Regions from separate parts of the Actinorectispora metalli genome, predicted to be linked through region 3. Evidence: riboswitches for the same ligand, from Rfam matches in the RefSeq annotation. Region 3 holds a riboswitch; each other region holds the start of a gene.
What was found. Region 3 has a riboswitch for cobalamin ahead of ACU6XJ_RS02900 (CbtB domain-containing protein). Riboswitches for the same ligand answer to the same signal wherever they lie in the genome.
Positions count from the first base shown of each region.

Region 1: linked by a shared signal. The riboswitch ahead of ACU6XJ_RS08395 (ABC transporter substrate-binding protein) and the one ahead of ACU6XJ_RS02900 (CbtB domain-containing protein) in region 3 are both predicted to bind cobalamin.
Region 2: linked by a shared signal. The riboswitch ahead of ACU6XJ_RS07205 (ribonucleoside-diphosphate reductase subunit alpha) and the one ahead of ACU6XJ_RS02900 (CbtB domain-containing protein) in region 3 are both predicted to bind cobalamin.

Region 1 is NZ_JBREYE010000001.1:1,825,459-1,834,939, reverse strand. It holds gene ACU6XJ_RS08410 (NAD(P)/FAD-dependent oxidoreductase) at 1-462, shown strand, start outside; gene ACU6XJ_RS08405 (ATP-grasp domain-containing protein) at 854-1,987, shown strand; tRNA gene ACU6XJ_RS08400 (tRNA-Leu) at 2,156-2,229, shown strand; cobalamin riboswitch at 2,443-2,639, shown strand; gene ACU6XJ_RS08395 (ABC transporter substrate-binding protein) at 2,688-3,881, shown strand; gene ACU6XJ_RS08390 (FecCD family ABC transporter permease) at 3,878-4,945, shown strand; gene ACU6XJ_RS08385 (ABC transporter ATP-binding protein) at 4,942-5,715, shown strand; gene ACU6XJ_RS08380 ((2Fe-2S)-binding protein) at 5,786-6,535, shown strand; gene pqqD (pyrroloquinoline quinone biosynthesis peptide chaperone PqqD) at 6,544-6,843, opposite strand; gene pqqA (pyrroloquinoline quinone precursor peptide PqqA) at 6,930-7,064, opposite strand; gene ACU6XJ_RS08365 (PQQ-dependent sugar dehydrogenase) at 7,264-8,301, shown strand; gene ACU6XJ_RS08360 (class F sortase) at 8,315-8,926, opposite strand; gene ACU6XJ_RS08355 (Bax inhibitor-1/YccA family protein) at 9,279-9,481, shown strand, end outside.
Region 2 is NZ_JBREYE010000001.1:1,566,610-1,576,090, forward strand. It holds gene ACU6XJ_RS07180 (zinc-binding dehydrogenase) at 1-430, shown strand, start outside; gene ACU6XJ_RS07185 (hypothetical protein) at 515-691, opposite strand; gene ku (non-homologous end joining protein Ku) at 688-1,710, opposite strand; gene ACU6XJ_RS07195 (hypothetical protein) at 1,771-2,697, opposite strand; gene ACU6XJ_RS07200 (ribonucleotide-diphosphate reductase subunit beta) at 2,851-3,858, opposite strand; gene ACU6XJ_RS07205 (ribonucleoside-diphosphate reductase subunit alpha) at 3,855-6,167, opposite strand; cobalamin riboswitch at 6,289-6,527, opposite strand; gene ACU6XJ_RS07210 (SGNH/GDSL hydrolase family protein) at 6,595-7,380, opposite strand; gene ACU6XJ_RS07215 (NAD-dependent epimerase/dehydratase family protein) at 7,471-8,109, opposite strand; gene ACU6XJ_RS07220 (alkaline phosphatase D family protein) at 8,281-9,042, shown strand.
Region 3 is NZ_JBREYE010000001.1:628,767-638,247, reverse strand. It holds gene yczR (MocR-like transcription factor YczR) at 1-508, shown strand, start outside; gene ACU6XJ_RS02905 (CbtA family protein) at 771-1,559, opposite strand; gene ACU6XJ_RS02900 (CbtB domain-containing protein) at 1,571-1,762, opposite strand; cobalamin riboswitch at 1,795-1,986, opposite strand; gene ACU6XJ_RS02895 (hypothetical protein) at 2,716-3,126, opposite strand; gene ACU6XJ_RS02890 (LysR family transcriptional regulator) at 3,305-4,255, shown strand; gene ACU6XJ_RS02885 (SGNH/GDSL hydrolase family protein) at 4,588-5,781, opposite strand; gene ACU6XJ_RS02880 (S1 family peptidase) at 6,346-7,074, shown strand; gene ACU6XJ_RS02875 (hypothetical protein) at 7,668-8,174, shown strand; gene ACU6XJ_RS02870 (MAB_1171c family putative transporter) at 8,188-9,303, shown strand; gene ACU6XJ_RS02865 (hypothetical protein) at 9,300-9,481, shown strand, end outside.

The DNA.
Region 1 (9,481 bases), 1.2 Mb from region 3:
CGGGTGCGCTGCACCGCGCAGCTCAACGTGGAGGGCAGCCTGGACGCCTTCGCCTCCGGTGACTGCTCGGCGGTGCCGGACCTGACCCGCGTCGAGGAGGACCCCAAGGCGACGTGCAGCCCGTCGGCGCAGCACGCGGTGCGGCAGTCCTTCGTGCTGGCGGACAACGTGGTGGCGAGCATCCGGTCCACCAAGCTGAAGCCGTACAAGCACGCCTACGCGGGTTCGGTGGCCAGCCTCGGGCTGTACAAGGGTGTCGCGGAGATCTTCGGTATCAAGATCAAGGGCTTCCCGGCCTGGCTGTTGCACCGCGCCTACCACGTGAGCCGGATGCCGACCTTCAACCGCAAGTTCCGCATCGTGATGGACTGGATGCTGGCGCTGCTGTTCCAGCGCGAGGTCGTGGCGCTGGGCCAGATCAACGACCCCAAGGCGGACTTCGCCCGGGCCGCTGCCAGCTGACCGAAGTGTTTGAGAGCTCAAAGATGGACTACACAGAGTAGTAGGCTCTGGGTAGCCCACTTGGCGGTTGCGGGTCAGCGTCGCTCTCAGTGGTCACAAAGCATTAGGCCATTCGATGCGAATATTCTTCAAAGGTGTCGAATTGGTCACAAAAACCTGTCTCACCTATGACCTCAGGCTATGCGTTCTCTGACGCTCTGTTACCGTAGTCTGACGCAATAGGGGATCATCACCTGAAAGCGTGAGAGCGCTGGGGAGACGAGGTGAACCCGGTGTCCATCGAGGAAATGGCTGCTCGGATCCGCAAGGGCGAGCTCAAGGACGGTCAGCTCGCCGACTTCGCGGCAGAGTATGCCCGAGCACAGAAGATCTTTCGCAAGAAGGATGACTGATGACTGAGATCGGGCGGGAGCGGGAGGACGGCCCGCACCCGCCCGATCCGTCGCGTCAGGGGAGCAATTCCAAGTCCGTGCCGCTGCTGTTGCAGGGCCAGGACTACTTCTTCCGCGCCGCCGACACCTGCCTGGACTTCCAGGAGGAGGTGCACCGGCAGGGCCTGTCGGGCGATGACCCCAGCGGCAATCCGCTGCCCTGCGTCCTGGTGCTGTCCAGGGCGGCCGATATGGAGATGAACGAGCTCTCCCTCGCGCTGGCCGAGCGCGGCATCAGGATGGCCCGCATCGATGCCGACCGGTGCCTCGACCTCGATCTCACGATCTACACCGACGCGCCCATCCTCGAGCTGGACCGCAGGCTGTTGCGGCCGCTGCTGGTGTGGCGGCGCCACTTCGACGTCACCGCCATCCCGGTCGACCCTCGCACGATGAACGGTGCCTACGCCATCGACCAGTGGCGGGCGGTGGTCAACTGGCTGGCGGGCCGCACCGACTGGGCCCAGGTCAACCCCAACCAGCCGAGCAGCACCCTGGACCGGCTCACCCAGCTTTCCGACGCCGCCGCGGCCGGACTGGACGTGCCCCGCACCGCCGTCACCACCCGGCCGGGGCGGAGCAGGCCGGGCGGCGGGCGGTGCATCGTCAAAACCATCGGCCACCACCTGCTCGAACCCAAGCCCGGCTCGCTACAGGGCCTGTTTCCCCGGCCTCTGGACGCCCGCAGGGCGAGTGAGACGCCGGAACCCGCACCGGTCATCGTGCAGCAGTACCTGAAGTCCGACGGCGAGCTCAGGGTGTTCGTCATCGGCGAGGAGCTGTTCGCCTACCGGGTGGTCAAGCACGATCCGGCCCAGCTCTGGGTCGACCCGGACGCGGTGAGCGTCGAACCCACCGAGGTGCCCCCGTTCCTCGGGGAGCAGTTACTCGGGCTGGCCAAGCGCTGGCGGCTGTCGGTCGCGGCCTTCGACCTGCTCGTCGTGGACGGCAAGCCGGTCTTCCTCGAGGTGAACGTGAACTGCGACTGGCGCTGGTTCGAGCACCGCGCCGACCGGACCGACGTCTCCGACCTGCTGCATGACTGGGTCGCCACGAAGTTCGAACAACTTCGTGAAACAAGTCACATAAGCTGAGCGTTGGACGGGCGCAGTTCGTAATTATCTTCAGGCGCTGGAATGGCGTAACGCCGAGGCGTCGGCGGTTACGCCCGCGGTCGAATGGACTCCTTCCCACTGGTCCGGCTGGGGCGATTTTTCGCGTTCGCTCCCGTTCGGCGGGCTTGAGCCTCTAGGCTGCGCTCCGCCCCCGTAGCCCAATCGGTAGAGGCAGGCCCCTTAAAAGGGTCCAAGTGACGGTTCGAATCCGTCCGGGGGCACAGCGCGGGTCTCGGTAGAGAAGAACCCGCCTCACCTGCGGTTTTGCCTGAGTCGCCTGGGCGTAGGCGACTCGGCGGCCTCTCCTGCGTTGTCCAGCGCTCACCCTGAAGTGATCTGTGCGACGCGCCCAAACGGTCGCGCCCAATACACATTGTGATCTTGTTGTGATCAATTTGTGTCCGGTCTGGTGGGCTTTCGACCGCGTCGCGCATTACCCGTTTCGCATTACCGCCGCAGCGGGATGCGATGATGAAAGCAGGCGATGGCAACCAGGAAGCCGGTGTGAATCCGGCGCGGTGCCGCCACTGTGACCGGGGAACGAACCCACCGACAGCCACTGTCCCCTCGAGGGGATGGGAAGGCCGGGAACGTGTCGATCCGGCAGCCAGGAGACTGGAGCCACTCGCCTCCTCACCACGGACATCGGGGCGGACTTCCCCGAGAGAGGGCGGCAACCATGTCGGCACCCTTGGGGCGTCTCGCGGCTCTGGCCGCGGCGGTGCTGATCGGCTCGACCGCCTGCACGGGCGGCGCAGGCGCGCCCGCACCGGTCAACGGCCAGGACTGCATCACCTCCTTCGATGCCTCGACCGACTACTTCCCGGTCAAGTCCGAGCTTCGGCATGCCCGCAACCTCAGCCTCAGCTACCACCGCAGCTACCAGGTGCTGACCGTCAACCAGCCCTACCCCGGCGGAAAGCCGGAGTCCTACGTGCTGCTGCGCTGCGGTGCGCCCAAGCCGACGCTGCCCGCCGAGTTGGCGAACGCCCCGGTCGTGCAGACGCCGATCCGCAGCCTCTTCTCCGCCTCCACCACCCACCTCCCGCTGCTGGCCGAGTTGGACAAGGTAGACGTGCTGACCGGCGTGTCCAGCGCGAGCTTCGTGATCTCGCCCGCCGTGCGGGAACGCATCGCCGCGGGCAAGGTCGCCGAGTACGCGCCCGCCAACCAGCTGGACGCCGAGAAGGTGATCGCGGCCAAGCCCGACCTGCTGATGACCGGCGGCTTCGACGACCCCGGCTACGGCGCGCTGCGCAACGCGGGCATCCCCGTGCTGCCCAACGCCGAATGGCTGGAGGCCACCCCGCTGGGCCGCGCCGAGTGGCTCAAGGCCATGGCGGCGCTGACCGGCTCGGAGGCCACGGCGCGGGAGACCTTCGACCGCATCGAACGCGACTACAACAGCACCGCGGCCAAGGCCAAAGGCGCGCAGAAGACGCCCGTGCTCCCCGGCGTGATGCTCCAGGGCACCTGGGTCGCGCCTGCGGGCGGCAGCTTCCTCGGCACGCTGCTGGCCGACGCGGGCGGCAGCTACCCGTGGGCGGACCGGCCGGAGACGGCCAGCCTGAAGCTGGACTTCGAGACGGTCTTCGCCGCCGCGGGCGCCGCCCCGGTCTGGCTGGTCGACCGCACCTGGGCCACCACCGCCGACGCCATCGCCGAGGACGGCCGCTACGCCGAGTTGGCCGCCGTGAAGTCCGGTGCGGTGTGGACCAACGCCAAGGTCACCACGCCCTCGGGCGGCACCGACTACTACGAGCGCGGCGTCACCAGGCCCGACCTCGTGCTCGGCGACCTGGTCGCCATCCTGCACCCCGAGCTGTCGCCGGGACACGAATTCGCCTTCTACCGCCCGGTGCCGCGGCCGTGACCAACGGCCTGCCTGCCGGTACCCGGCTGCGGCGCAGGCTGACGCTGCTGGGACTGCTGCTGGCCACCGGCATCGGACTGGTACTGGCCACCGCGATCGGCTCGGTCTCGGTCCCGGTGGACGAGACGGTGCGGGTGCTGTTCGGCCTGCCGACGCACGATCCGCGCTGGGAGGTCGTGATCGGCACGGTCCGGCTGCCCAAGGCGATCACCGCCGCGCTGGCGGGCGCTGGACTGGGCGTCGCGGGCCTACAGTTGCAGACCCTGTTCCGCAACGCGCTGGCCGAGCCATACGTGCTGGGGGTCAGCGCCGGGGCGAGCCTCGGCGTGGCGCTGGCGATCATGGGCACCGTCAGCGTCGGCGGCATGTTCACGGCGGGACTCGCGCCGACCAGCCGGATCGGCATGGTGCTGGCCGCCTCGCTCGGCGCTGGTGTCGTGCTCGCGGGGGTGCTGGTGCTCTCCCGCTGGGTGCGCTCGGCGGTGACGCTGCTGGTGATCGGGGTGATGGTGGGCGCGGCCACCAGCGCCGTGGTCAGCCTGCTGCTGAACCTGACCAATCCCGAACGGGCCCAGCAGTTCCTGGCCTGGGGGCTGGGCAGCTTCGCCGGAAACACCTGGTCCGACCTGGCCGTGTTCGCGCCGACGGTGGCGGCCGGGCTGCTGATCGGGCTGCTCATGGTCAAACCGCTGAACGCCTTGCTGCTCGGCGAGAGCTACGCCCGCACGATGGGCCTGCCGGTGCGCGGGGCAAGGGCGCTGACGCTGGTCAGCTCGTCGCTGCTGGCCGGGGCGGTGACCGCGTTCTGCGGGCCGGTCGCCTTCCTCGGCATCGCCGTGCCGCACCTGGCGAGGATCGCCGTCGGCACCTCCGACCACCGGGTGCTGGTGCCCACCACGCTGCTGATGGGCTCGGTGATCGCGCTGGCCTGCTCGATCGCCGTCGCGCTGCCCGGTGGGGGTGCGGTGCTGCCGCTGAACGTGGTCACCGCGCTGCTGGGCGCGCCGATCGTGGTCACCGTGCTGCTGCGCAGCAAGCGGCTCGCGGCGGGGGCGGTCACATGAGCCTGCGGCTGGACGGGCTCGGCGTCGGCTACCCCGGCCGCACCGTGCTGGCCGACCTGCACGCGGAGGCGCCCGGCGGGCGGCTCACCGTGCTGTTGGGCCCCAACGGAACCGGGAAGTCGACGCTGCTGCGCACGGTGGCCGGGTTGCAGCGACCGCTGGGCGGCCGGGCGCTGCTGACCGGGGAGCCCCTGGACGGGCTGAGCCCCGCCGAGCGGGCCCGGCGCATCGCGGTGGTGCTCACCGAGCGGATCGACGTCGGGCTGCTCTCGGTGCGGGAGCTCATCGGGCTTGGCCGCTACCCGCACACCTCGCTGTTCGGCGCGCTGGACGAGCAGGACTGGCAGGTCGTCGACTGGGCGATGACGGCCGTCGGCGTGACCGCGCTGGCCGACCGGCTGGTCGGCGAGTTGTCAGACGGCGAGCGCCAGCGGGTGCTGACCGCGCGGGCGTTGGCCCAGCAGCCGAGGATGCTGTTGTTAGACGAGCCCAGCGCCTACCTGGACGCGCCGTCCAGGGTGGCGCTGCTCGGTCTGCTGCGCAGGCTGGCCCGGCAGGAAGGGCTGACCATCGTGGTGTCCACCCACGACCTGGAACTGGCGCTGCGCGTCGCCGACCACGCCTGGCTGGTCGACCGCGCGGGCGCGCTGCACAGCGGGACGCCCGCCGAGCTGACCGACCGGGGGCTGATCGCCGCCAGTTTCGACACCCCCGAGCTGGCCTTCGACGCGGGCACCGGCTCGTTTCGGCTGCGTGAGGAGCCAGTATGAGCGGGATGGCCGTGGAAGCTGCGGGCGTGAGCCTGGACGCCAAGGCGCTCCGCGAGATCGAGGTGCCGGTGTGAGTCTGGTCGCCGAGGCGTTCCGCGAGATCGCCGTGCTTGGCTCGTTCTTCGAGGTCGGCACCGATGGCCGCCGCCGGGACGGCGAACGCGGCGGCACCCTGGCCGAGCTGTACTCCGGTGACCAGCTGGGCGGGCTGATCGACGATTTCGCCCGGCGCATGGGCACCGCCGAACGCCGGGTGGCCGCCTCGATCCTGTTCCAGGGCCACGCCGCCAGGATCTTCTCGCCCGCGCTGGGCGCGGCCCTGGCCCGTGGCGTACTGCCGGACCTCGACCCGCGGTCCCTGCGCTGGCGGGCCGCGCCCGGCGCTTCGGTCGCCCTGCACGCCCAAGCCCTGACGGGCACCGAACTGCCCTGGGCAGGCACGCGGGCACCCGCCGAACTCACCGGCGCCGACCGCGACCGGATCGCGGCCCTGCTCGTCGAGCAGGTGATCGACCGCAACCTCCGCCCCCTGCTGACCGCCATCCGCGCCGAGGTGCGGCTCGCCGACAACCTCATGTGGGGCAACGCCGCGTCCTCGTTGGCGGGCGTCACGCGCATGCTGGAGTCGAGCCCGTTCCCGGCGGGCCCGGCGATCCAGCTCACCGAGGCCCTGCTGGCGGTGCCGCCGCTCCAGGGCAGCGGCGTGTTCCACCACGTCGCGGGCATCACCGCGTTCCGCCGCCGCAACTGCTGCCTGTACTACCGCGTCCCCGGCGCGGGCATGTGCGGAGACTGCGGCCTGCCCGCCGCCCGCCGCTGACACCGCCCTCAGGAGGCGGCGGTCTCGGCGGCGTCGATGAGGCGGAGGCCCTTCAACCGGTCCAGGAGTTCGAGGATCTGGTCGGCGACCTCGTCGGGGTCGGCGTCCTCATAGGACTCGCCGAGGTCCTCGGCGATGGTGCCGACGGAACGCACCCCGTCGCACAGCGTCAGCACCGAGGCGGCGGTCCGGTTCAGCACCAGCACGCCCTCCGGGTAGAGCAGCACGTGACAGGCCCGGACCGGGTCGTACCGCAGCCTGACACCGGGGGCCAGCCGGGGAACCGTATGCGCGGCGATCGGTGCCATCCCGCCCCCTCGGTGTCAAGGTCTGTCAAGGACAACAGGGCGTCCAGGATGGCACGCCGGAGGGCGCATTTGAATGGGCGTGCCCGTTAACGCCGGGCGGCGTAGGCGGTGATCTCCATGGCGGTCTCGACGGTCGCGAAGTCGGGCTTCTCCCAGCGCGGCTTGGGCTTCGACTGGGTGTCGTTGGCGGCGCGGTTGGCGGGCTTGGTGGGTGTCGACACGATTCCTCCAGAGCGGCAGGGGCTTTGCCCCAACGCTAAGAACCGTTTTCCCAGCACGCCACCCCCGTTGGAGTGAGTGCGCCGACTGGTCTAGTCCAAGCGGACCTAGCGAAGTCCTGGCGGGCGTGTTTCGGTGTACTGACAGTTTCATAGCGTTTTCCCGCGCGGTCGTACCCTGCGACCGCTTGGAGGAGGGCAAATGACTTCCCTGCGTCATTGGGCCGCCTACGCAGCTGTGTCAGCAGCCGCCATCGCGGCAACAATCCCCAGCGCCTCCGCGGTGCCCGCCGACAATCTCGGCCCAGCCGCGGAACGGGTGGTGGCGACCAAGCTCGTCGTTCCCTGGAGCGCGGCGTTTCTCCCCGACGGCAGCGCTCTGGTCACCGAACGCGGTGGCCGGGTGGTGTCGGTGCGCAACGGCCAGGTCAGCGAGGCCATGCGCATTCCCGGCGTCGCCCCGAGCGGCGAGGGCGGGCTGCACGGCATCGCGGTGTCCCCCAACTACGAGACCGATAAGACGATCTTCGTCTACTACACCTCGTCCTCGGACAACCGGATCGCCAGGACCACACTCGGCGGCACCCCGCAGCCGATCGTCACCGGCATCCCCAAGGCGAGCATCCACAACGGCGGCCGCCTCGGCTTCGGCCCGGACGGCTTCCTCTACGCCAGCACCGGCGACGCGGGCAACTCGTCCAACGCGCAGAACCCGAGTTCGCTGGGCGGCAAGATCCTGCGCATGACCCCGGACGGCAAGCCCGCCCCGGGCGCCAGTTCGCTGGTCTACACCCTCGGCCACCGCAACGTGCAGGGCATCGCCTGGGACCCCACGGGCCGGATGTACGCCTCCGAGCACGGCAACAACCGCCTCGACGAGCTCAACCGGATCGAGTCCGGCCGCAACTACGGCTGGCCGACCTGTGAGGGCCCCTGCAACGACAGCCGCTACACCAACCCGCTGCGCACGTGGTCTACCTCGCAGGCCTCGCCCGCCGGGATCGCGGTGTACAAGGGCAGCATCTACGTGGCCGCGCTGCGCGGAACCCGGCTGTGGAAGGTGCCGCTGAACTCCGACGGCAGTGTCGGCAACCCGCAGGCGATGTACCAGGGCACCTACGGCCGGCTGCGGGACGCGGTGGTCGCGCCCGACGGCACGCTGTGGCTCCTGACGTCCAACCGGGACGGCCGGGGCAGTCCCACCGCGGACGACGACCGGATCATCAGCAGCGACGGGTGAGTTCCGGGGCCGGTCAGGAGGCTTGGGCGATCACGACCCTGTTCTTGCCGTTGACCGGCCCTCCCGGAGCGTCCGGCGGGGCGCAGGTGACCAGCACCAACTGGTGGCTGCCGCGCCGGTTGATCGCGCTGCTCGCCAGCCCCGGCAGATCGCTCTTGGGCACGTCGCGCACTTCGGCGATGCGGTAGAGCCGCTGGTGGGCGCTCTCGTCCTGGAGCGTGATCAGCTGACCGGGCCGCACGGTGTACAGCTCGGCGAACGGTCCGGTCACCTCGCCGACGTGGGCGCGGCTCGCCAGCAGGGTCGCGCCCTCGGTGGCGGTGGGCTCGACGCCCCACCAGTTCGCCTGGTCCAGTTCGGCGGGCATCGGAACCTTGGCCGCCTCGTCCGGCACCGCCCTGACCAGCGTCGCCTTGCGCCCGCCGGGCAGTGTGATGGTCCGCATGGCCTTAACAGGCTCGGAGGTGGGGCCCGCTGCGGCGAGCACCGCCTGCTGCCGGTCGCGAATCTCGTCGGTCGCGAGGATTCCGCCGGTGACCCCGACGCCGATCGCGATCGCGATCAGCAGCAGAGGCCCGGATCGGCCGCTGCCTTCCTCGGCAGAGGCCCGGAATCGCAGCGCCACCTCTTCTCCGAACCTTCCTCGCGCCAATCCGGACAGCGGACGGGGGAGCCGTGAAACTTCGTGAACGCCGGAACCTTGCCCGGTCGTGAACTGACTCGCCCCAGTAGGGGACCAATCTAGCCGGAACGTCAGGGCAAACCCGACAAAACCCGCCTTGTACCTATCCTGCCATCGATTGAGGATGCCAGTTGGTTACTTCCCGCGAGCAACCGCCTCCTTATCGTCGCCAGAGCAGACCAACGGCATCCATCGGAGGATCCGGAGTAAAGTCTGCAGGCGCGAGGCGGGAACCGGCCGAGGGGTCTGGCCGTTTAACCCGGTGAATGCGCTCAATGGTTCCCAGGAGGACGAGGTGCGCTCGACCAGCAACCCCGCGTTCCGCAATCTGCCGCAGGGCGGACAGAGCGGCTACGCGACGTTCAACAACTACCCGGGTGCCCAGACCGCGGGCTATGACCCATACGCGGGTCAGGCACCGGCGCAGACCGGCGACCGGCCGATGACCATCGACGACGTGGTCACCAAGACCGCGATCACGCTTGCGGTGACCATCGC
Region 2 (9,481 bases), 940 kb from region 3:
TGAGCTCGCCCGGCGGCTGGGCGCAACGCACACCGTCGCGGGCGGGCCGGACGCGGTGGCGGAGGTACGCGAGCTCACCGATGGCGGCGCGGACAAGGTCATCGACACCACCGGCAGCGAACTCGTCCTGGCGCAGGCGTATTCGGCTACCCGCATCGGCGGCACCACCGTGACGGTCGGCCTGCCCCATCCCGACCGGCAGCTGGTGCTGCCCGCGCTCAGCCTGGTCGCCGAGGAGCGCACGTTGAAGGGCAGCTACCTGGGCTCCAGCGTGCCCCGCCGGGACATTCCCCGCTTCATCGAGCTGTACCGCGCGGGCCTGCTGCCGGTGAACGAGCTGGTCTCCGACCATTTGCGGCTGGACGACATCAACGCGGGCTTCGACCGGCTCCATTCGGGCGCCGCGATCCGCCAGATCATCGAGCTCTGACGGTCAGCGTCCTGAGAGAGCGCATCGGGTAAGGCCGCCCGGACCCGTTGCTCGTCGGGTCCGGGCGTCGGTAGCCGCGGTGGGTCAGCAGCCGCAGCCGTGGGAGATCTCGGCGCACGAGATCACCAGGGCGTGGCGGGCCGAGCCAAGGTCGAAGCAGTTGGGCTCGGTGCACTCGACGAAGCCGTTGGGGTGGAGCACCAAGGCGCCGTGGCAGTGGTCGAGATCGGTGGTGCAGTGCAGGCAGACCTTCGTGATCATGAAGCCTTCCTGGTTCGCGATCGCGTCGACCGGGCGAACCCGGACGAACCCTTGGCGATCGCCTTTTCCAGCTCGGCTCGGGTCATTTTCGACCGGCCCTTGATGTCCAGTTCGCGAGCCATCTCGTCAAGTTCGGCCTTGCTGAGCTTGCCGAGATCCTGCCGGGTGCGCTGGTTCGGGCGACCATTTCCGTCTGCCTTAGTAGCACTCTTCGGCTCGCTCTTCGTGGACCCCCCGCTTCCTCCGCGTGTCTGTTCGACGCTGCGGCGCAAGGCTTCCAGCAGGTCAACGACCTCGGTCGGCTCCGGCGGGGCCTCCTCGGCGACGATCGCCCTGCCTTCCTTCTTGTCCTCGATGAGCTTTTCCACCCGTTCGGTGTACGTGTCGCGGAACTCCTCGGGCTGCCATGGCCCCGCCATCGACTCGATCAGGCCCGTCGCCATGTCCAGTTCCTTGGGCTTGGGCTTGTTCGCCGATGGCACGATGTCCAGGTCGGCCGGGTCGCGGATCTCGTCGGCGAAGAACATCGTCTCCAGCGCCAGCACGTCCTTGTCGGCGCGCAGCGCGGTCAGGTACTGCTTGCCGCGCATGACGAAGGTGGCGATGCCCGCCCGGTTGCTCTTCTCCAGCGCGTCCCGCAGCAGGGCGTAGGCGCGCTCGTACTCGGGCTTGGTGGCACCCAGGTAGTAGGTCTTCTGGAAGTAGACGGGGTCCACCTCGTCGAGGTCGACGAAGGTCTCGATGTCGATGGTCTTGGACCGGCCGGGCGCGATCTCGTCGAGTTCCTTGGGCTCGACGATCACGTACTCGCCGCCGCCGATGTCGTGGCCCTTGACGATGTCGCCGAATTCCACCTCCTTGCCGGTGCGCTCGTTGACGCGCTTGTACCGGATGCGGTCGGAGGTGTCCCGCTGGAACTGGTTGAAGTGGATGGTGTGGTCCTCGGTCGCGCTGTACAGCCCGACCGGGATGTTCACCAGCCCGAAGTTGATCGAACCGGTCCAGATCGCTCGTGCCACTTCCGCCACCTCCAGCGTTTCTCGCCTACCCCAGATACAGACACCGACCGGCGGCAGAACTCATCGCCCCGCCAGGTCCTTGAGCCTTCTTTCCGCGTCTTCCACCCGCTGCCGAGCCTGCCGTGCCTTCCGGTCGGCCGCCTGCTGAGATCGTCGCGCGGTGCGCTGCACCCGCTCGGCCTCGGCTTTCTCCTCTTCGGCGGCGTCCAGTTCCTCGCGGATCTCCTCGATGCGCCCGGTCAACTCGGTGACGCGGCGGTCGAGGTCGTTGAGTTCGGCGGTGGCGTCCCAGCGCTCGCGTTCGGCGTCCTTGGCCTCCCGGCGCAGGGCGTCCAGTTCGCGGCGGCCCCGGTCCAGTCGCTCCTGCCGACGCCGTTCCGCGGCCTCCGCCTCGGCGTCCTTGTCGTCCTTGGCGGCCTTGCCGTCCTTATCCGGCTTTCGCCCGCGCAGCGATCGGTTCGGTCGCTTCGCGGGTTCCTCGCGTTGCTCCGGCATGGCGCCGGGCGCGAGCCAGCCGAAGCCCTCGTCCGCGCTGTTCATCGCGGTGATCAGCCTGCCGGAGGCCAGGGCCTCGGCGGCGTCGGGGTCGCTCAGGGCGGTGCTGAAGGTCTCCTCCAGCTCACGGGTGACCGACTCGCCGACCTTGGTGCCCGCGTTGCGGCCCAGTGCCTTGGCCTGCCGGACCAGCCCTTGGATCAGCTCGTGCCGCTGCTGGGAGAGCGTGCGCAGGCTGTCACCCGCCAGCGCGGTGTGGGCATCCCGCAGTGCCTCGCCCAGTTCGGCCAGCGAGCGCACCTCCGCCGGGTACTCGCGGCTGAGCAGGTTGGCCAGCCAGGCCGCGGTCGAGGGCCTGCGCAGCTTCCTGACCTGCTCGGCGAGCTTCGGGTCGCCGTTCTTCGCTGCTTGCTTGGCCAGGTCGTTGCGGACCGCGATGAAGTCATCGCGGGACAGCGAGTACAGCTCTTCCGCCACCGAATCGAGGTCCACATATAGCAATATGCCCGCTCCGAAGCGCTACCGCACTCGTCTCTTGAGGCGCACAGGCCATCGTGACCAGCCCCGACCGGAGTAACGCCCCCGGGAGCCGTGACCGCGCGGTTCCGTGGCGAAGGGAACCGCGCGGCCACGAGCCCTTGGCGCCTAGAACTCCTCGTCGAGGGCCACCGAGCCGGTGACGCCGACCTGGTAGGCGGAGACGCGGCGTTCGAAGAAGTTCGTGAGCTCCTGGACGTCTTGGAGCTCCATGAAGGCGAACGGGTTGTGCGCACCGTAAGCGGGCGGCATCCCCAGACGGCGCAGCCGTTGGTCCGCTACGTAGCGCAGGTAGTCGTGCATATCGGTGGAGTTCATGCCGGGCAGCCCGTCGCCGCAGACGTCGGTGGCGAACTGGAGCTCCGCGGCCACCGCCTCGTCCAGCATGCGGGTGACCTCAGCGGTGAGCTGGTCGTCGAACAGCTCCGGTTCCTCGACGCGGACGGTGTCGACCACGCTGAACGCGAAGTTCATGTGCATGGACTCGTCGCGAAACACCCAGTTCGTGCCGGTGGCCAGGCCTTGCAGCAGGCCGCGCGAGCGCAGCCAGTACACGTAGGCGAAGGCGCCGTAAAAGAACAGCCCCTCGATGCAGGCGGCGAAGCAGATCAGGTTGAGCAGGAACGCCCGCCGGTCGGCCTTGGTGCGCAGTTCGGCCACGTTGTCGATGGAGTCGATCCAGCGGAAGCAGAACTCGCCCTTGTGCCGGATCGAAGGGATGTGCTCGATCGCGGCGAAGGCCTGCACGCGCTCCTCGTGGTCGGGCAGATAGGTGTCCAGCAGCGTCAGATAGAACTGGACGTGCACGGCCTCCTCGAACAGCTGGCGCGAGAGGTATAGCCGCGCCTCGGGGGCGTTGATGTGCTTGTACAGGTTGAGCACCAGGTTGTTCGCCACGATCGAGTCGCCGGTGGCGAAGAACGCCACCAGCCGCTTGACCAGGTGGTGCTCATTGGGGGTGAGCTTGGCCAGATCGGCGACGTCGGAGGCCAGGTCCACCTCCTCCACCGTCCAGGTGTTGCGGATGGCGTTGCGGTACTGCTCGTAGAAGTCCGGGTACCGCATCGGCCGCAGGGTCAGGTCCATGCCGGGGTCGAGCAGCATCGTGTTGGTCACTGGCAGGCCTCGCAGATCTCGGGATTCTCAAGGGAGCAGGCGACGGCGGCCGTATCGGCAGGCTCGGCGGTCACGGTGGTGAGCGCGATCCGGGTGGCCGGGCGGGAACGCAGGTAGTAGGTGGTCTTCAGACCGGCCCGCCAGGCGTAGGCGTACATCGAGGAGAGCTTGCCGATGGTCGGCGCGGCCATGAACAGGTTCAGCGACTGGCTCTGGTCGATGAACGGCATCCGCGCCGCGGCCAGGTCGATGAGCGACTTCTGCGGCAGCTCCCATGCGGTGCGGAACAGCCGCCGGGTGTCCTCCGGCAGGAACGCCAGCGCCTGCACGGAACCGTCGGCCTGCTTCAGCGCATCCCGGGTAGCGCGGTTCCAGCGGCCCTGCCGCTTCAGTTCGGCGACCAGCCAGGGGTTGATCTGGAGGAACTCCCCGGACAGCGTTTCGCGTTTGAACGCGTTGGACACCACCGGCTCGACGCATTCCGAGCAGCCCGCGATGGAGGCGATGGTGGCGGTGGGCGCGATGGCGATCAGCAGCGAGTTGCGCAGCCCGTGCGCGGCGACCCGCTCCCGCAGCGCCGTCCAGCGGTCGGGCTGGGTGATCGACGCGCCCGCGAAGTGGTCGACGTGCAGGGTGCCGCGGGCGGCCCTGGTGTCGGCGTAGTTCGGGTGGGCACCCAGGGTTTCCGCCAGCTCGCAGGAGGTCTCGTAGGCGGCGAGCGCGATCTCCTCGGCGATGCGGGTGGACAGCGTCAGCGCCTCCGGCGAGTCGAACGGCAGCCGCAGCGCGAACAGGACATCCGCCAGCCCCATCACGCCAAGGCCCACCGGACGCCACTGCCGGTTGCTGCCCGACGCGGCCTGCGTCGGGTAGTAGGAGAGGTCGATCGTGCGGTCCAGGAACGTCACCGCGGTGCGCACGGTGTCGGACAGCCGCGCGAAGTCCACGCCGTCGGCGGTCAGGTGCGCGGCGAGGTTGACCGAGCCGAGGTTGCACACGGCGGTGGCCTCGTCGCTGGTCACCTCCAGGATCTCGGTGCACAGGTTGGACAGGTGCACCACGTTGCCGGGCAACGCGGTCTGGTTGCACGCGCGGTTGGACGCGTCCTTGAAGGTCATCCAGCCGTTCCCGGTCTGCGCCAGCGTCTTCATCATGCGGCCGTACAGGCTGCGCGCGGGCACCTGGCGGACGGCGATATCGCGGCCCTCGGCTGCGCGGTAGGCGCGGTCGAACTCCTCGCCCCACAGGTCCACCAGCTCGGGGGTGTCCTTGGGGTCGAACAGCGACCACTGGCCGTCGGCTTCGACGCGGCGCATGAACTCGTCGCAGACCCACATCGCGAGGTTCAGGTTGTGGGTGCGGCGGGCCTCGTCGCCGGTGTTGTCCCGAAGCTCGAGGAACTCCTCGACATCGGCGTGCCAGGGCTCGAGGTAGACGCAGGCCGCGCCCTTGCGGCGGCCGCCCTGGTTCACCGCGGCCACCGAGGAGTCCAACGTGCGCAGCCACGGCACGATGCCGTTGGAGCGGCCGTTGGTGCCGCGGATCAGCGAACCGCGGGAGCGCACCCGGCTCCAGGAGATGCCGATGCCGCCCGCGTACTTGGACAGCCGGGCCACCTCCCCGTAGCGCTGGTAGATCGCCTCCAGTTCGTCGCGCGGCGAGTCCAGCAGGAAGCAGGAGGACAGCTGGGGGCGCCGGGTCCCGGCGTTGAACAGCGTCGGTGAGCTGGGCAGATAAGCCAGCCTGCTGAGCAGGTCGTACAACCGGGCCGCCTCCGCGACCGTCTCGGACAGGCCTGCCGCGACCCGCAGCAGGAAGTGCTGCGGGGCCTCCAGCACCTGCCGGGTCTCCGGGTGACGCAGCAGGTACCGGTCGTAGACGGTGCGCAGCCCGAAGTACTCGAAGCGGTCGTCGGCCTCGACGCGGACCAGGTCGCACAGCGCGGCGGCGTTGTCGGCGACGAAACGGGCGGTGTGGTCGGCGATGAGGCCCTCGGCGTGCGCGGCGGCGACCGAGGACGGGAAGTCCACCGCGCCGCCGTCGGCGGCCTCCTGGCGGATCAGGCCCGCCAGCAGCCGGGCGGCGAGTTTGGAGTACTGCGGGTCCTCGCCGATCAGGTCGGCCGCGGCGCGCACCGCGAGCTCGGTCGACTCGCGGCGGCCGGTGTGCGGGGTGCGGCCCCTGCGGACCGCGTCGACCACCCGGTCGACGTCCACATCGGACAGATCGGCGGCGTGCGCGGCGATGTCGCCGGTGAGCACGTCGAGATCGGAAACCCCGGGTGCCGCGATGGCATCCGTGACGGTCACTGCTCTCTCCTCGCGAGCTAGACGAAAGCCCGGGGCGCGAGGAGCACAACGGCTGATGAGGGCGCGACAAAACCCCAGCCGTCGCGGGTTTTCCCTCGAAACCCAGGACACGCGCACGCACCTCGCGTGCGCACCGTCGGCAGGTCTTCGGACTCGCGGGCACGTGCCGGTCGGCCGACCGGCACTTCCTACTGACCGTCGCTTCCCGTGTCGCTCACACAGTGCTTCGTTGACGGCGGTCGTTCCCGCTCACCGCTGCGGGGCAGTCCCGGTTTCGCACCGGGTTCCCTGTTGGAGAGCTGTCGCTCCTTGCCTCGCCCGGTCTGGCTGACCGGGCGAACCAACGGCAAGGGTGATCATACATATAGTGGCGCCAGAAAATCTGACCACTACCTGTTGGGTGTGTCGCGCTCCAAACGGCTCGTGATCAGCCAGTCACGCCTTGCAGACTGGGCAGGTAGCCGTGCCGCTGTCCGGCCGCGTTGGGGTGGTAGGACTCGTTGCGGTTGGTGAGGCTGAGGGTGTTGATCCAGGCGGGCGAGCCGCAGACGCCGTGGTGGTCGAACACCCAGCGGGTGTCCACGAACCGCACGCCGCTCGCGGCGGCCTGCTCCTGCATGACGGCGGCGAGCGTGTCGGCGCCGCGGTTGAGCATGGCTCGTTTGGCCGCGCTCAGCGTGGCGGCGCAGCCGTTGGATGGCGTGAACAGCCTCGGGTAGCCCAGCACCACCACATGGGCGTTCGGGGCCCGGCCCTTGACCTCGGCGAAGAGCCGGTTCAGGTTGCCGCGCAACGGACCGCGGGCATTCGCCTCGCCTTGGGCGACCGCCTGCTCGCAGGCGGCCTCGCTCTGTAGGTGGCAGGTGGTCAGCACGTCGACGAAGCCGATGTCGTTGCCGCCCGCGGTCATCGTGACCAGGTCGGTGCCGCCGTTGAGCGCACCGAGTTGGCCCGCGACGACCTCGCCGGTGGTGGCGCCGGAACAGGCGGCGAAGGAGAACGAGCCCACCTGGTGCATGTCCTTCCACAGCACGGGATACGCCTTGGGGCTGCGGGCGCAGCCTCCTCCGCTGTACGGGCCGCCGGTGCCGACGCCGGAGGAGTAGGAGTCGCCAAGTGCCACGTAGTCGATCGGGGCCTTGGCCGCGGCGGCGGGAGTGACGGCTGCCGCGAGTGTGATCAGGACGGCGACGAGTAGTCGATGAGCGCGCACGGAAGCCTCCGGGAAAGGCGGGAATTCGGGCGGAACGCCCTTAAAGGGCTACCATGTTGATCATGCCTCGGCCGCGCCAAGCACCCGATTTCATCCGGTGGGGGACCACCCGGTGAGTTTCTTGTACAACGCGTTGGACACCGGCTCGCCGTCGTCCACCACGTTGTAGATCCCGCTCGGCACGGTCAATGCCGCCACGAGTGCCTGCCCGACGGCGTCGATGTGCAGACAGGACACCAGATCCGTCCGCGCGGTGTTCGTTCCCGACCCGTACAGCAGGCCGAAACGCAGCACGACACCGTTGCGGCCGTCACTGGCGAAACGCTCGGTCTCGGCCTCAGCGGCCAGCGCGGAACGCAGGTGGTCGGCGACGGCGCGGACCGGGGTGCGCTCGTCGGCGGGCTCGCCGGGCGGGTAGATGAAGACGATGCTCGGCTGCACGTAGGTCAGCACGCCGTTGTCCAGCGCCGCGTCCACCAGCAGCCGGGACGCCTTGGTCCGCAGGCGATCGTTCTCCGCCCAGGCGCTGGGCAGACCGCGGCGCTCCGCGGGCGGAATCCGGGTCGCGAGGTGGTAGATCACGTCGATGCCGCGGGTCGCTTCGTGCAGCGCGGCCTCATCGAACAGATCCAACTCGTCGCGGCTGGGCGCAAGCACCTCGTGTGAGCCCAGCAGCGGAACCAGCGCCCGGCCCAGCACTCCTGAGCCGCCCGTGATCAGAATCCGCATCGGTCCAATCCCCCCATGACCCGACTGTCCGCCTCCTTCAAGTCGTGCGCACGCGAATCTGTTCCCCATGGAAAGGTTTTCACGTTCACCCTTCGTCCGTGTCGTGCTCATGTGCAGGCCACGATCGGCGGGTTGGGTGGGTCGACTGCCCACCACCACTGGGAGGACCCCATGTCGTTGAACCGTCGAGACCTGCTGCGCGCCGCCGCTGCCGCCGGTGGACTCGGCCTGGCCTGGCCGCTGAGCAGCACGCTCTCCCCCGCCCAGGCCCGGGCCGCCGCCGAGGCGCTCGGCGCGTCCTGGGATGCCGCGCCGTTCACCCTCGGCGTCGGCTCCGGCGACCCGCTGGCCGACAGCGTCGTGCTCTGGAGCAGGCTGGCCCCGGAACCGCTGGCCGACACCCAGAAGCTCGCCGACACCGTCGAGGTCGAGTGGACCGTGGCCACCGACCGCGACCTGCGGCGCCGCGTCCGGTGCGGCAAGGTCGCCGCCACCGCGGCGGGCGGGCACAGCATCCGAGTCGCCGTCGACGGGCTCGAACCGGGCCGGGCCTACTTCTACGGTTTCACCGCGCTGGGCAAGCGCAGCCGCACCGGCCGCACCCGCACCGCGCCCGTGGGCAAGGTGGACTCGGTCCGCTTCGCCTCCGCCAACTGCCAGGCCTTCCACGACGGCTTCTACGCCGCCCACAAGGGGATCGCCGCGGAGAACCTTGACTTCGTGGTGCACCTCGGTGACTACATCTACGAGCACGGCAAGGTCGGCGGCGACCACGTCCGCGACCACGAGAGCGGTGAGATCCTCACCCTCGCCGACTACCGGCGCCGCCACGCGCTGTACAAGGGCGACCCGTCGCTGCGTGCCGCGCACGCCGCGCACCCGTGGTTCGTGACCTGGGACGACCACCACGTGTATCAACTAACAACAGCATAGCACGTCTTCCAGCACCGGCCCGGCCGCTGAACGGGGGTTAGCGGACGCGCGTATTCGCTGGTGGGAGGGTTACAGTGGGGCATGAACGAGTCGGAGACCTCCCGTAATCCGGGCGATGGCCGTTCGCCCCTGGAGTGCTTCAAGGCGGGGGGCGGTGTGCTCGACTCCCTGAGTCCGTTGTCGCGGGCCATCCTTGAGGATGCCGAACTGAGTTGGCGTGAACGCCATGACCCCGTTTTCGCTGGTGGCGAGTTCGAACGTTGGCCGATTAAGACTCCGCCGCATTCTTGGGGCTGATCAGTCCGGTGCGGCAGCAGTCAGAGCGGATCACGAAAATCCAGGCCGCACCCGAGACGGCGGATTGAGGTATCTCTGCCCCGGATACGGCCTGGTCTTCTACACGCTGGCCTTCGGGTGCGTACACAGGAAAACCGACGCC
Region 3 (9,481 bases):
GAGCAAACCCCTATGGGGTGGGCTGCGCATTGGCTGGATCCGCGCCGACCCGGCTGTGCTGCAACGGATCGCGCCCATCCGGCTGGCCGCCGACATGTGCGGTCCCGTGCTCGATCAGCTTGTCGCCCTTGAACTCCTGCGGGACTCCGATGATCTGCTGGGGCTGCGCAGGAAGGCACTGTGTGAACGCCGCGACGCACTGACCACGGCCCTGCGCGCGGCCCTCCCCGACTGGCGCTTCGCGGTACCACCCGGCGGCGCTTCCCTCTGGGTGGAACTGGATGCCCCGATCAGCACCGCGCTGGTCCGGGCCGCGAGCGCCCACGGCGTCCGCCTTGTCCCCGGCCCCCGCTTCGGCCTCGGCGGCACCCTGGAACGCTTCCTCCGCCTGCCCTACACCGCGGCGCCGGACCAACTCACCGAAGCCGTCCGCCGCATCACCCTGGCCCGCGAAGACGTAGCCCAAGGCGCCCCAGCAGAACCCTTCTATCCCGCGATCGTGGCCTAAGAACGCGGGTCGCCGAGCCGCTGGTTTTCGCGACCGAAGTGGAGTGGTTCAACCTGCGGCATCATGCCCAGTTCCGCGGAATGTTGGTGCACAGGGACTTGGGCCAGACCAAGACCACGCAGGGCAACACCGAGGTCAAGTCCTTCGTCCAGCGCTTGTGCGCCGAGCGAGGGAGGCGCGCGGCCTGCCGCCGCGACCCCGAAAGACCGAAGCCGTGCGGCGTCGATGGTCGACGGCCGCACGACTTCGGTCCGCTGTCGGATCAGAGCGCGGCCACGGACCTCGCACTGGCCGAATCCGAGCGGGTGCCGGTCGCTCGTTCCAGAAGTAGGCCGGAGACCAGTCCGAGGGTGGCCCAGAGTGCGGCCAGTTCCGCCAGTGAGGCGAGGCGGAATTCCCAGATCACCGCCGCGGGCACGTCCGATGGAATCGTGTCCGGGCTCGCCGGGAACACGATGATCAGCAGTGCGTACGCGGCCACGGTGACGACCGCGGTCACGGTCGCGCGCAGGGACTCCTGCCAGGTGGTGGGCAGCCTGCGATGCAGTGCGAGCGCCAACAGTGCCACGGCGACGCTCGCGGCCATGAACGCCAAATAGAACAGCGTTCGCTGGTCGACTGTCTCCGGATCACCGACGGCGGGCGGATTGGCGGGGTACTTGATCATGGGGAGGAGCGCCACCGCCACGAAGCCCGCGGTCGCGAGGGCCACGCTGTGACCGAAGTCGGTCCGGCCCGGCAGCCCGGTCCTGAGCAGCGCGAAGGCGACGGCGAAGACCGCGCCGAGCACCAGCGCCACGATCAGCACCGCGAGCATCCCGCCGACGATCTGCATCGGCCGGGACACCAACTCCTCCGCATGCGAATGGCCCGCCCCGGCCTCCGCATGGGAGTGACCCGCCCCGGCACGGGCCTCCTCGATGGCCAGCGCCTTGCGGATCGGCACCTCGACGACCAGCAGCGAGACCAGCGCGGCCACCAACCCGGCGGCCAGACCACCGAGCAGCGTGCTGCGGAAAAGGGCGCCAAAGGACAGCGTCTTGTCTGTCATGTGGCGTCCCGTCAGTGACACGGAACGGCGAGCGCGTGCCTGCCGTCGTGGAAGAACTCGTGCAGCACCTGGGCGTTGGCCGCGAGCAGCAGCCCGTTTTCCTGCAGCGCCAGGTAGGCCACCACCAGCCCGACAACGGCGAGGAGGTAGGCCCAGATCGGAACGGAAATCGCGGGCTGTCGACTGAGAGCAGGCGACGTCATGGCGATCAAACCTTCTTCCATCTCTCGTGGAACGGTTGCATGTCGCCGCGGCCGGTCTCCTGACTCCCGGATCAACGCTCCCTCGGCCTTCCCACCCGGCACTGGAAATACTGGGCAGTGGCGCAGACGAGGGGTGCTCCCCGATTACAGTGGCGAGGACCGCGCCGGACTCACACCGGCTTCCCGATCACCGCGGCCCTCCGACCGTAGCAATCCACTAGCCCGCCAAGGTCACCGTACGATGCCGGATGGGTCACCGGTGCTCGCATCGCGGCCGAGCAAGTCACCACACCGCGCGCACAGGAGCGCATGACGGTGCCCCACATGTAGATGATGGGAAGTACATCTCACTAGGTCTCATCTGAGCTTGGTCGAACCCCAACTTCAGGGCAGATGACCAGCTCTGGAAATTTGTGATGCGGTGAAGGCTCGGCACACCATGGCGGTCGACGCGGTGGTCATCGGAGTCGCCGGCGTGTTGGAACGACCCGAGGAGCTGGTGTTGGCCCGACCCGACGGTACTGGCGAACTGCGGCGAATCGGGCTATCACTGCCGCTCTCGCCTCTGTGCGAAACCAGGCCGGACAGCAGGTCCGGTTGACCGGTGCTCTGCGGGGCCAGGTGTCCAGTCGGGTATTTCGGGCGGCCCCGCACCGAGTATCAGCCCGTGCACCCGATGCTGGTGGCGGAGGCGCGGGCGGAGGTCTCCGGGGAGTCTTTCGCCGACCGCTTGCGGCCCCGCGTGCATCGCCTAAGACCCGACCTCGCCATCGACGACATCGACTCCTCGACGGCTGATCGCCGAACGTTGAGATTTCCTGGTTGACGGTGATCGGGGTGTGCGCGATAGGAATATATTGTTCGGCAACCTCAAATGGGAATTGAGGTTGCCGAACAAGCTGAATTGCTATGCGGCTGCTAGCAATGCGTTGTCTCCGCCGTTGGCAGTGTGCTCAGTTCGTGTTCCACTTGCAGTTCGCGGTCATGCTTGTTTCCACGCTCAGATGCTTTCCGTGCTGCGTTCCGCAGAGGTAGTACCGCCGACCGTCGTGCTCCACGGCGAAGGTGCCGTCGCCACGGTGCCACACTCCGCGGTCGCCCTGAAGGCCGGAGCAGTGTTGGAAGATGACGTTGTCACTCTGATCGGGTGAGAGAAGCGTATCGAGGCACATCGTGGATCCGAGGGTGATGCGCTTGGTGCTCTCGTTGTAGCCGAGGGCCTGGTTCGGTGAGTGCTCGTCGCAGGTGTCCAGCAACAATGAGCCAAACGTGTTGTAGGTGCTGGCACACAGGCCGGTGGCCACATGGCGGAACCCCGCCTGCGGCTCGGCCGCGGCGGACGACGCCGCGGCCGCGATGGTCACCCCGACTGCCGCGGCCACAGTGGCCACCAGCGCAACCAGTCTGGATACCAACGATGCATTGCTTTTCACGTTAACGATTCCTTTACTTACAGGGATACCGGCACCGACTCATGCCCTGTGAGTAGGATTTAGGACCGATTGAAGTACAACAACTGCCTATTTCCCATACCCTCACGGTATGGAAGTCGAGGGACGACACCTGCGGGTGGTTCGCGCCATTGCCGACGAGGGCAGCCTCACGAAAGCAGCGGCCGCTCTCGGTTTGCCGCAACCCGCGCTTTCCCGTCAACTCCACCGGCTGGAGCAGGCCCTCGGCGGGGAATTGTTCATCCGCGATCGCAAGGGAGCCCGGCCCACCGAGCTCGGCCGCTACCTACTCGCCAGGGCGAATGTCGTGCTACCTGTGCTGGATGAGATCAACACGGCATCGTGCCAGCGAGGCGTGAGCTCGCGCCTGGTTCGCTATGGCGCGGCGGAGAGCCCGTTCGCTGCCGGCCTGCTGCCTCATCTGCGCGAGCTCGTACCCGGCGTCGAAGTCAACATGCGCACCGAGAAATCGAACAGCACGCTGATCAACCTGGTTGGGGCGGGTCGGTTGGACCTTGCCGCCCTGACCGAGTTTCCTGGCTTCGAACTCCCGCTGCGGGCCGGCCTCACCAGGCACACCGTGGTGACGGAACCGATGTTCGTGCTTGTCGCCGACGATCACCCTGCCGCCAGAGCCACCCAGGTGGCCCTCGCCGATCTTGCCGGTGCGGACTGGGTGCTGCGTCCACCCGATGACAACCGCTTCCGCGAGTACTTCGCGCAAATCTGCGCCGCGGCAGGCTTCGTCCCCCGGCTACGGCTCGAAGCAGAGTTGGGCGGAATGACCGATCTGGTCAGGCACGCACACGCGATCGGAGTGGGCCAGGCGACCTTCCGCCACACCCCGGGCATCACCGTCGTGCCGCTGGAGCACGCTCCATTGTGGTTGCGTCACGCGCTGGTATGGCGGCAGGACAACCCACTCGATGCCCATGCGGCACGCCTGATCCGATCGGCGGAGAACGTGTACCAGGCGGCCGTGCGCCGAAGCCCCGTTTACCTCGACTGGCTACGCCGCCACAAAGACACCGTGCGCCCATGAGACGCCGGACTTGAGGCCACGGGCACTCGATCCGTCGAGGCAGCTAAAACAAGCCCAGCAACCCGGCTTCGTCCGGCGTCAGAAGGGCAGCCGCAGAGGCGGCCATTGCCAATGGCACCGTGCAACCAGCCGGCAAGGGCGATGATCAGGACTGCGCACACTGCGGCGCCGACAACCGCCAGCAGGCCCAAGGCAGGTAAGTGGCGATCTCGCCTGGGGCGCAGACGAGTTCGCCCGATCTCCAGAGTGATCTGTTCCATGCGTGGGCCGCTTCGATCTCGTGACCGCCGCTCACCGGTGGGGCCGCGACGACGTCGGTGGCGGTTGGTGGATCAACCGGGTGTCGATCCGGGTGTGCTGCGGATGCACGGGCGGCGGGTCACGAGCGGCACGCACCATCCCCGGCTGGTGGCGCAGTACCTGGCGTGGCGGGCACCGGACGACGTGGAGATCAAGGAGCCGGACGAGTCCCTGTTGGCGCGGGAGAGGGAGCACGATTCGCCGACGCTGCCGTTCCGCCTGCCGTGTGAGTACCTGATCTCGGTGCGGGTAGCCCGGCCCGGCCCGGCGACGAAGGCGGAACGGGTGCCGCACGCCCGCGCGCAGGCGCAGCGGGCGACCCGGGACCGGGTGGTACACGACTTCACCGAGGCTTGGCGCGCGACGTCGGACGAGCTGCTGGTGGTGGACCCGAAGACCCGGACGACCGCTGCGCCGAAGGCCGCCAAACCTTCTGCCGTCGGGTGCAGTGGGGCGGTCGGCTGGACCGACGGGACCAGACCCTCCAGATACCGGGTGCCGATCGGCGCGCAGGTGTCGTGTCCGACGGTCACCGGGGCGAAGTCGACGAACGTCGCCCCGTGGGCGCGGGCCTGCGTGCGCATGGCCGCGCTCAGCTCATCGACCTTGGCCTGCATGTAATTCGCGTCCCTCGCCCAGATCGGTTGCCTCGGGTGGCAGCCGTCCTTGCGGATGTAGGTCCCGTAGCCGGCCACGATCACCTCGGCGTTCGGTGACCGCCGGTGGATTTCCTCGAGCGCCGTGCCCAGTCGCGGTGCCCACGCCTGAATCTTCTTCGACACCGAGTCGACGCCGCCCGAGGTCAGCCTGTCGGCGCACGAGGTGCCCGCGGGTTCCGGCAGGACGTTGAGACAGCCGAGCGCGGTGGGGACGAGGCCGATGTCGTTGATGCCGATGGTGAGCGTGACCAGATCGGTGTCCGGCCGCAGCGCGTCGTACTGCGGCGCGACGAACCCGAACTGCCGCCCGGAGAAGTCGGCCACTGTCGCGACGCCACAGCTCACGTCTGTGAGCCGGGCGCCGAGCCGGTTCGCGACCACCGCAGGCCAGTTGCGGCGCGATCGCGTGCACACCAGGTCGTCCTGGATCGGGACCCCGCTGCCGGACACCGACGAGTCGCCAAGCGCGACGTAGTCGAGCGTCTTCCCGGCCACGGCGGGCACCGCGAATGCCGCCAGCATCGCCACCACTGCGATTGCCGTCCCGATCCCGCGCTGTCGTGGCATCGTTGCCTCCAGCTAGCCGCCAGTAGGCAGATGATGCGCGGCGCGCGCCGAGCAGCGCATTGGGAAATGACTCAAAGTGGCCACCCGAACCATGTGATCGGTCACCAATAGGGCCATCGCGAAATCCGCTTGATGAATCCCACAGTGGTAGACGACTCCCGAAACAGTGGTCGCTCTCAAGGGCTCTTCGATCGCGAAGATCGTTTGCCCCATCCCGCCCGGCGGCACCACTACCGCCTTTGTAAAGGACCCGTGATCTGCGATCGACGGGACCGTTGTCGGTCTGCCAATGATTACACTCCCTATTGTTGTGACCCCCGAGCGTGCTCTTTTCGGCGGGCGATCTGATCGGGTTTTGCCTGGTGGAATGCAGTGTTGGGTTGAGTCCCGGCGGTATCGACGTGAGAATTATGCCGAGTCGCTATGGCTGAAACCGGACGGCAAGTCCTATCGTTCGAACTCAGGCTGATTGCGTATTTATCGAAATGTGATCGACGTCTATAGAACGCCGGGGCGAATTCCTGTCCGTCCCGGTGCCCTTGCGTCTGTAGAGAGGAAGTCTCGATGTTGCTTCGTAAAGTCGGAGTGTTCGTGGCGGCAGTGTTCGCCGGTGCGCTATTCGTCGCTCCATCCGCTGTCGCCGATAACAGCTCCGAGTACAACCCCTATATCGTCGGTGGCCGCGATGCCACCGAGGACTACCCCTTCCACGTCAAGCTGTTCTCCAAAGACGGCCGGTTCCAATGCGGCGGTTCGCTGGTCAAGGCCAACCGCGTCGTGACCGCCGCGCACTGCGTGAGAGGCGTGACCTCGGTCCGCGTCGGCGGCCGCACGCTGGACAGTGGCGAGGAGATCCAGGTCGTCGGCTCCGCGCGAACCAAGCCCGACTTCGCCATTCTTAAGCTGGAGCGTGACGCGACGTCCACGCCGATCCCGATCACCAGCGACCCGCTCGCCCAGGACACCGCGGTCCGCATGATCGGCCACGGCCAGACCTGCCCGACCCCAGGCTGTGACACCGCGCCGCAGATAGTGCAAGAACTGGACACCACCCTGGTCACCGGCTGCGTCGCCAATTTCGTACCCGAGCTCGAACTGTGCGTCGGCGGACCGAACGGCCACGGCGCTTGCTACGGCGACTCCGGTGGCCCAGTAGTGGTCAAGGTCAACGGCCGCTGGGAACTCGCAGGCGCCGTCGTCCGTGGCGGCGTCACCCAGGCGGACTGTGCCAAGGCTCCGTCCATTTCCGAGAAGGTGCCCGCCTTCAAGGCGTGGATCGACCAGCAGGGCTGACCTGCGAGCAAGCCACCTCACTACCAATCGGCCGCCGGGAATCCCTGCCCCGGCGGCCGAATCCCTCTGCCCCGCAACGTGTGAACAACGGCTTACCGCGGCCCGAATATGGGGAACGTCTGGTCACACAGGGGAGAAGCTGGCGAAATGGCGAACCGCCGCCGGAGATCCAGCCGCTGTAGGCGGGGCAGAGGCGCCAGACGGGGTATGGGGGTGGCGGAATTGGCCTCAACGTTGTGCTCAGAGCGGGCTGGGCCGGTCGGAAGGTGGAGCCGGAGTGGTCGAGCAGGCCACCGATCACGCGGGACAGCCGACGGCCGCAGTGCACGATCACGTTGGTGTCGGCGGACGGAAAGATTTGAAACCGCGACGGCTGATGGCATAGCCGGGGTGCTGCCCAGAACGTCAGATGGGCCGTGTGTTCGCCTATATGAGCAAGCTGAGCAGGGTGATGATCACCCATTAGGGCGATGTGAGCGTTTCCCACGAGGTGGAGACTCTGACCGAGACTGGGGACGTGAGCGCACGGTGAGACGGATTGACGCGGAGCGACCTGCGCGCGTCATTCCCGCACGTAATGGGGGAGCGCGATCGTGACCGGCCTACGGCGACGATGTAGGAAGATCATTCGCGCGCTCGAACTGCCGCAGCCGTTTAGCATGCCCGCCCTTTGCGACCTGATCTCCGCCCAGCGGGGGAGGCCCCTGAGCCTCAATCCGCTACCGCAGCCGACGCCTCCGGGCACGCCCAGCGGAATGTGGCTGGCGTCCAAGCGTAGTGATTACATTTTCTACGATGCGCAGACATCTGGTCTTCATTGTCTCCACATCATTCTGCATGAGATCGGCCATATAGTGTGCGGACATGACGGGGTTGGTGTGGAGGAAGACCAGTACCTATATCGGCAATTGACAGGGGATGATCCTGACTGGATTCCTCAGGTCTTGCCCCGTATCCGATACAACTCACGACAGGAGCAAGAAGCCGAAATGATTGCGACGCTCCTGCTCGAGCAAATCGATCGTTTGCGAGCTCCCTTGCCGGATACCGATCTCCAGGGGAATCTGGAGACCGCCCTCGGTTTTCGCCGGCCGACCTAGCGGATTCGATAATATGAACTTGTCGCTGGAGACGGTGGGAATCACCTGCATGTGGCTGGTGGTCATCCTTCGGCTGCCACAGGTGATCCGCGATCAGAAGCAGCGCCAACTGTGGCTGGCTGTCGTGCTCATCACCGTGGTGACCACCCTCTACCTTGGCGCGGCCCAGCAGGCACTTGCGGCTCTCGCAGGTCGATATGCAACGTATCTGGGCACGCACCTGATGACCATTATCAGCTCGGCGGCGATACTCCACTTCGTTTTGCTCGCCAACGGTTATCGTCGCCACGCACGGTTGCCGTACGCGATTGCTGCGGTCGTCGCGTGCGTGGTCGTTTGGGTTTATACCGCCATGAGTCCGCGGGCGCCGACTCCTGGTTACGCGCCGGAGCTGCCGCTGGGGTATTTCATACTTCTCAGCGGATTCAATGTTATTGCGCTCGTCTGCTGTACGGTGGTGTGCGTTTACGGTGCGCGGCAGGCGAATCACTGGGCAATCCGTTGGTCGCTACTCGCTTTGGCTGTTGGTTGGACTGCCAATGCTCTGCCTTGGATGCTCAACCTGGTGTGGTTGATCACCCATGATGAAGCGTGGATCGCGTTTTTCTCCCAGATCGACGGTATCGGGGCTTTCGGTATCGCCGCGGGTGCCGCTCTGCCGCTGATATTCGCGGTCAAGCAGTGGATTCGTCACGGCATCGCCTATCGACGCCTGGGTCCGTTGTGGCGGTCGCTCACGGATGCGGTCCCGCAGGTGCGGCTGCTCGAGCCGGGAACTGGGGTAACCGTCGTCTCGCTGCGGCTGCGACTGTACCGCCGGGTTGTCGAGGTTCGGGACGCGATCATGATCCTTCGGGACTATGTCGACGCCGACGAGATCCAGGCGGCTGAGGCGCACGTCGCCCGTCAGGGCGTACCAGCAGATGTCGCCAAAGCCCGTGTCACGGCCAGTTGGCTGGCCACCGCACTCGACAATCAGCGGCGCGGAAGTGAGCCGGTCACGCAGACGGAAAAGATAGCCGAAGTGGGTGGCGATGATTTCGAGGAGGAAATCGACTTCCTGCTCAATCTTGCCAACTTCTACGATAGAGAACGCGGACTGCGAAACCAGGATAGGAGTGCCTTGTGACTTTCGTTCAGCTCATCGAGTACCGGACCGCGCAGCCTGAGGCCGTTGATGAACTACTGACCCGATGGATGACAACGAGCGAAGGGCAGCGCACCGCGACACGCACTCGGGTCGGGCGCGACTCCCATGATGCACAGCACTTTGTGGAGATTTTGGAGTTCCCTTCCCGCGAGAAGGC